Regions from separate parts of the Lacisediminihabitans sp. genome, predicted to be linked through region 1. Evidence: predicted binding sites of a transcription regulator. Region 1 holds the regulator's gene; the other holds the start of a gene.
The links. Region 1 encodes HrcA, which represses chaperone genes, less so after heat shock. Its sites were predicted from a motif close to TTNGCACTCGNNNNNNNCGAGTGCNAA; they were not measured.
Positions count from the first base shown of each region.

Region 1 (3,408 bases):
AGCAACTGGTCGAGGCCGGCCGGAGTGGCGGATGGCGCGCTTCCCACGGTGGGGGCGAGCGCCGCCGATCAGCGTTCCCGTCACAACCTCGCCTACTGGCAGGGCCACGACTGGTGGGGCGTCGGGCCGGGCGCCCACAGTCACGTCGGGGGAGTGCGCTGGTGGAACGTGAAGCATCCGGCCGCCTACGCCGAGCGCATCCTGGCCGGCAACTCGCCGGCGGCGGGTCGCGAGACCCTCGACGAGGAGACCAGACGGGTGGAGCGGGTGCTTCTGAGCACCCGCATCCGCGACGGACTCGCCGTGTCAGAACTCCCGGCCCCCGCGCGCACCGCCGTGGCCGGTCTCATCGGCGACGGCCTGGTGGATGGGGCGGCCGCCCTGCGCGGCACGATCCGGCTGACCCTGCGGGGTCGGCTGCTCGCCGACGCCGTGGTGCGCCGGCTGCTGGACGAGTAGACGCTAGTCACCGATGAACTTGATCGCCATCGGGTACACGTACCGCTCTCCGCGGTCGGCCGCGACCGCGGCGACGATGCAGAAGACGATGTTGACCACGGCCACCGCCACGAGGATGAGCGCGCCGACGAGGAACCAGATCGTGAAGAGGCCGACCACGTAGCCGAGCAGCACCGTGAGCTGGAAGTTGAGCGCCGCCGTCGTGTGCTGGCGAACGAACGCCCCGCGATCCTTGAGCACGATGTAGCCGATGAGCGCGGGCAGGAAGTGAAAGAAGATGCCGCCCACATGGATGAGCGTCGCCCAGAGTTTCTCGTCTGCCGGTTTGATCGGCTGGACGGTCTGGTGGGGGCTGCCGGGGGGAGTTGTGGTTTCGGACATGACCCCATTAAAGCAAGGTGCCCGGGAGCGCTGCTCCCGGGCACCCGATACCGAGCTACTTGATGAGGCGAAGTGCGACGGGGTAACGGTAGCTGCCGCCGCCGTTGACCTTCACGCCGCCGAGGATCGAGAAGATGATGTTCACCACGTAAAGGGCGAACTGCAGGAACCCGATCAGCAGGGCGATAGGGAAGAACACCGCGGCCGTGATGACCCAGAGGATCTGGAGCACGATCCACGCACCGATCCAGGTGATCTGCCAGTTGAGGGCTTCCTTGGATTCCTGCCGGGTCAGCGTCCCGCGGTCTTTGAAGACCAGGAAGATGATGAGCGCCGGGAGAAACCACAGGACTCCGCCAAAGTGCGCGAAGGAGGCCCACTGCTTGTCTTCGGCGGCCGTGAGAGGCGCAGCGGGCTGGGGAGCCATCGGCTGCGGTGTCGGTTCGGTCATGTGCGTTGCCTTTCGAGTGGGCGGCCCGGCCATGTGAACAGGGCCTTGGTGCGCTCGCGCCGTCGCCATTCTCGGTGAGAAGAGTTCGTGTGCGAGTACATGCATAAGGTACTGCGCGTCTCGCTCCGTGTGCAATGCCTGCGTCGCAGCGTGTCGCGGTACAATTGGCAGTCTGCAGTCGCGAGTGCTAAAGACCGGAGGTGGTGCTGGATGGTGTCAGAGCGTGGTCTCGACGTACTCCGGGTCATCGTGCAGGACTACGTGGCGTCCCGGGAACCGGTCGGCTCGAAGTCGATCGTGGACCGCCATTCCTTCGGGGTGTCGGCGGCGACCATCCGCAACGACATGGCGCTGCTCGAGGAGGAGGAGCTCATCGCCGCGCCGCACACGTCGTCCGGCCGCATCCCCACCGACAAGGGCTACCGCGTCTTCGTCAACCAGCTCGCCGACCTGCGCCCGCTGAGCGCGGCCCAGCGCACCGCCATCGAGAAGTTCCTCGGGGCATCCGCCGACCTCGACGAGGTCCTGGGGCGCACGGTGCGCCTGCTCTCCCAGATCACCCACCAGGTGGCGCTCGTGCAGTATCCGTCGCTCACCCGCTCCCGCATCCGGCACGTCGAACTCGTGCGCCTCACCGCCACGCGGATGATGACGGTGCTGATCACCGACACCGGCCGCGTCGAACAGCGGCTCATCGACGTGGCGCCGGGCCTCGACGAGGAATTCCTCGACCGGCTGCGCACCAGGCTGAATTCGTCGCTGGGCGGGCTCGCGCTCGCCGAGGCCGCCGAGAGGCTCGCGACGCTCGCCGACCAGTTCCCGCCGGAGCAGGCTCCGGCCGTGAGGCACATCGCCACCTCGCTCATCGAGCAGGTGCTCGCCAATCGCCAGGACAAGCTCGTCATGGCCGGTGCGGCCAACCTCGTGCGCACGGAGGAAGACTTCACGGGAAGCATCTACCCTGTTCTCGAGGCGATCGAGGAGCAGGTGACCCTGCTGCGACTCTTCGGCGAGATGGAACCCGACCAGAACGGGTTCTCGGTGAGCATCGGAAGCGAGAACGCGCAGTTCGGTCTCGGCGAGACCTCGGTGCTCACGACGGGGTACACGGCATCCGGAGGCGAGCTGTCCCGGCTCGGCGTGATCGGTCCGACTCGAATGGACTACTCGAACAACATCGCCGCGGTGAGAGCCGTGGCCCGCTATCTTTCCCGCCTTCTCGGCGAGGAATGAATGACATCGGCGCGGTGGCCGGCCTTCGGGCCGACCACGATCGCGCCGAGAATGCAAAGGAATTGGATTGGCTGACCACTACGAAGTACTCGGTGTCGGGCGCGAAGCGACGACTGACGAGATCAAGAAGGCGTACCGCCGCCTCGCACGGGAGCTGCATCCCGACGTGAACCCCGGGGCGGACGCCTCCGAGCGCTTCAAGCTCGTGACCCACGCGTACGACGTGCTGTCCGACCCGCAGCAGCGCCAGCAGTACGACCTCGGCCCGCAGGCCGGCTTCGGCGGCGGGGGTGGGGCGAACTTCGGCGGCTTCGGCGACATCTTCGAGACCTTCTTCGGCGGCGGCACGAGCCGCGGGCCGCGCTCCCGGCGCGAGCGGGGACAGGATGCCCTGGTGCGGGTGGAGGTGGACCTGGACGAGATCATCTTCGGCACCACGCGTGACGTCGAGGTCGACACGGCCGTGCTCTGTGAGACCTGCAACGGCTCATGCTGCGCCCCGGGCACGCAGCCGGTGACCTGTGACATCTGCCGCGGCAGCGGCCAGATCCAGCGCGCCGTGCGCAGCCTGCTCGGCAACGTGATGACCTCGAGCCCGTGCGGCACCTGCCGCGGCTACGGCACGGTCATCCCCAACCCCTGCCCCACCTGCCAGGGCCAGGGCCGCGTCCGCGCCCGCCGCACGATCCCGGTGGACATTCCGGCCGGGGTCGACACCGGCCTCCGCCTCCAGCTGCCCAGCCAGGGCGAGGTAGGCCCGGCGGGAGGCCCGAACGGCGACCTCTACCTCGAGATCAAGGTGCGTCACCACGACGTCTTCAGCCGCAACGGTGATGACATCCTCGCCACGCTCGAAGTGCAGATGACGGATGCCATCCTCGGCA
Region 1 covers NZ_JAYSJZ010000026.1:165-3,572, reverse strand. The annotation lists gene hemW (radical SAM family heme chaperone HemW) at 1-459, shown strand, start outside; gene ACHZD8_RS02745 (DUF4870 domain-containing protein) at 463-840, opposite strand; gene ACHZD8_RS02740 (DUF4870 domain-containing protein) at 896-1,291, opposite strand; gene hrcA (heat-inducible transcriptional repressor HrcA) at 1,502-2,524, shown strand; partial or broken gene dnaJ (molecular chaperone DnaJ) at 2,592-3,408, shown strand, end outside.

Region 2 (3,408 bases), on a different contig from region 1:
GCGACGCGCGCGGGAGCCGGCCACGAAGACATCGATGCTCAGCACGATGAGCGCCACCCAGACCAGCGCGAACCCCGCCCAGCGCACGGGTGGCATCGCCTCGCGCAGCACGAACGCGCCGAAGAGGAACTGCAGCACGGGCGCGAGGTATTGGATGAGACCCATGTAGACGAGCGGCAAGCGGCGCGCGGCGGCGGCGAACAGGAGGAGGGGTATCGCGGTGACGACCCCGGCGCTGATGAGGGCGACGGTGTGCCACGGGCTGACCGTGCCGAAGGTGATGCCGGCACCCGCGCCCACCACGAGCAGCTGAACGGTGGCAACCGGAACGAGCCACGCGGTCTCGATGGTGAGGCCGCTCACGGCATCCACCGCGCCGCCCACGCGCTTCTTGATGAGGCCGTAGAGGCCGAAAGAGAAGGCGAGGGTGAGGGAGATCCAGGGCAGCGCCCCGTAGTTGATCGCGAGCACGAGCACGGCGATGCCGCTGATTCCCACCGCGATCCACTGCAGTGGCCTCAGCCGTTCGCGCAGCAGCAGCACGCCGAGCAGCACCGTGACGATGGGGTTGATGAAGTAGCCGAGCGACGTCTCGATCACGTGACCGCTCAGGGTTCCGTAGACGTAGACCTGCCAGTTGACGAAGATGAGCGCGGCGGCGAGACCCATCATGAGCACGAGTCGCGGCTGCTTCAGAATGGCGACGAGCTGGGGCCACTTGCGCGTGACCGTGATGATGAGGGCACAGAAGACGAGCGAGAAGAGGATGCGCCAGGCGACGATCTCGATCGCGCCGGCCGGCTGCAGAAGCAGGAAGTACGCGGGAAGGAATCCCCACAGCCCGTAGGCGGCGATGGCGAAGAAGACGCCGGAGCGCTCGTGCGAACGGGGGGAGGCGGTGCTGGTCACTGTTCGCATGCTACGGGATTTCGTGCCCCGAGAAGAACGAAGGGCCCGTCCGGCGTACCGGACGGGCCCTTCGAAGGAAGCTGACTAGCGGACGACTACCGCGAGCACGTCGCGAGCCGAGAGCACGAGCAGGTCTTCCCCGCCGTACTTCACCTCGGTTCCGCCGTACTTGGAGTAGATGACCTTGTCGCCCACGGCGATGTCGAGCGGGATGCGGTTGCCGTTGTCGTCGATGCGACCTGGTCCGACCGCGACGACCTCGCCCTCCTGGGGCTTCTCTTTCGCGGTGTCAGGAATGACGAGTCCCGAAGCAGTTGTCTGCTCGGCCTCGACCTGCTTGATGACAATGCGATCCTCGAGCGGCTTGATGGAGACCGACACGGTTGACCTCTTTCTGAATGACTTTTTAGAAATCTTGGGTTAGCACTTTCACTGTGAGAGTGCCAGATGTAGCTTAGCCGCGCATTAGCACTCGTGCAATCGGAGTGCCAGACCCGATTGCGTTCGGCGTGGTCCCGCGTGCCGGCCGCACCGCCGAAAACGCAGGAGATTTCGTGGCAAACCGCGACGGGCGCGCTCACATTGCGGGCGGCATCCCGAATCTCCTGCGTTTTCGGAGAGCGGGCGGATGCGGGGGTTGCGGGGATCCGTACGAGAATGGGGCGGATGGACATCTCCGAGCTGCGCGAAATTCTCTCCGCCGATGGCCTGCGGCTGCTCGATTCCCTGCCGCCGTACGAGTCGGCCGCCGATGTGCTGAAGTCGGTGACCGAGCTGCGCAAGGCCGGGCACTCCCCCGCGATGGTCGCCGCCGTGCTGAGCCAGTCGAAGCTGCGGGGACGGGGCGAGGCCAAGTTCGGGCCGTTCGCCTCGCGGATGCTGTTCACCGAGGCCGGTCTCGAGCAGGCGACCCGTCTTCAGGTCGCCGCCCTGCATGCCGGCCGGTTCCGGGCCGCTGGCGTGTGGCGCGTGGTGGACCTCGGCTGCGGAATCGGCGGGGACGCGATGGCGATGGCCGCCCTGGAGCTCGAGGTGACCGCCGTCGAACGGGACGAGGTGACGGCGGCGATCGCGGCCTACAACCTGGCGCCCTGGCCGAACGCGACGGTCGTCAACTCCGATGCGACCGAGATCGACGTCACCGACTTCGACGCGGTGTTCCTCGACCCGGCGCGGCGCACCTCGGGGCATTCGAACACCTCGCGGGTGACCAATCCGGCGGACTACTCCCCCTCGCTCGACTTCGCCTTCGCGACGGCGGCGACGCTCCCCACCGGGATCAAGCTCGGACCCGGCATCGACCGCGACCTGATCCCCGCGGACGCGGAGGCGCAGTGGGTGTCCGTCGATCGGGACGTTGTGGAGCTCGGCCTGTGGTTCGGCTCCCTGGCCCGGCCGGGCATCCGCCGGTCGGCCCTCGTCATCGGCGCTCACGGCACGGCGGAGCTCAGCGCGGATGCGGACAGCGAGGATGCCCCGACCGGCGAGCTGGGCGAGTACCTCTACGAGCCCGACGGCGCGGTCATCCGGGCCCGGCTGATCGGCGACCTCGCGAGGCGCCTCGACGCCACGATGCTCAGCGACGGCATCGCCTACCTCACCTCGAACAGCGCGATAGAGACACCGTTCGCCACGTGCTTTCGCGTTCTGGAGGTGCTGCCTTTCGACGAGCGGGCGTTGCGTAAGGAGCTCGCGGCCCGCGGAATCGGGCGTCTCGAGATCAAGAAGCGCGGGGTGGATCTCGACCCGGCCGAGTTCCGCAAGAGGCTCAAACTCAAGGGCGACAACAGCGCAACCCTCGTCGTCACCCGCGTGGCCGGCCGGCACAGCGCGCTGCTGGTGGAGCGCACCTGACGCCCTCGGCATGACGAAGGGCCCGCCTCCCGGAGGAGGCGGGCCCTTCGTCCTGTGCGGTTTGGCCCGGCTGACTCAGTTGCTGTAGTAGCCGTTGGCGCCGGCCGCGACAATGACCACGATCCAGCCGATGAGGGCGATGATCGCGATGGCCAGGCCGATGATTCCCGTGATGATGGCGGTGAGCCAGAATCCTCTCGCCGGGAGTCCCTCGCGCTTGCGGCCCATGATGCCGAGCACGAGCGCGGCCGCCGGGATGAAGAGCTGCAGAATCGAACCGACGATCGGGATGAAGACGATCCAGAAGCCGAGCAGGCCGACGATGCCGGCGATCATTCCGATCAGGCTGAGGGTCTTCTTGGGTGCGATGACGCCGGTCGTTCCGTAGGCGGGCGCGGCGTAGCCGGCCGCCGGGGGCGCCGGCGGGGTGGGAGCAGGCGGAGTCGGTGCCGCCGGAGGAGCGACCGGGGGCGTGGGAGCCGCGGTCGGCTCGGGAGCGGCGGGCGGAGGCGTGGGCGGGGTTGCCGGCTGGGCTGGCGGCGGTACCGGCGGCAAGTCGCCGTTGACGGGGTCAGTCATGGGTGCTCCTTAGGGAGATGTCGGCTGTATCAGGCAATTCTCAGCCTTCCACCGTCGTTGCGGCAT
Region 2 covers NZ_JAYSJZ010000088.1:14,129-17,536, reverse strand. The annotation lists gene rarD (EamA family transporter RarD) at 1-918, opposite strand, end outside; gene groES (co-chaperone GroES) at 994-1,290, opposite strand; gene ACHZD8_RS13675 (methyltransferase domain-containing protein) at 1,576-2,763, shown strand; gene ACHZD8_RS13670 (hypothetical protein) at 2,839-3,342, opposite strand.
Region 2: a site for HrcA is predicted at 1,375-1,401, ahead of groES (co-chaperone GroES). Genes of this name have one in related genera too.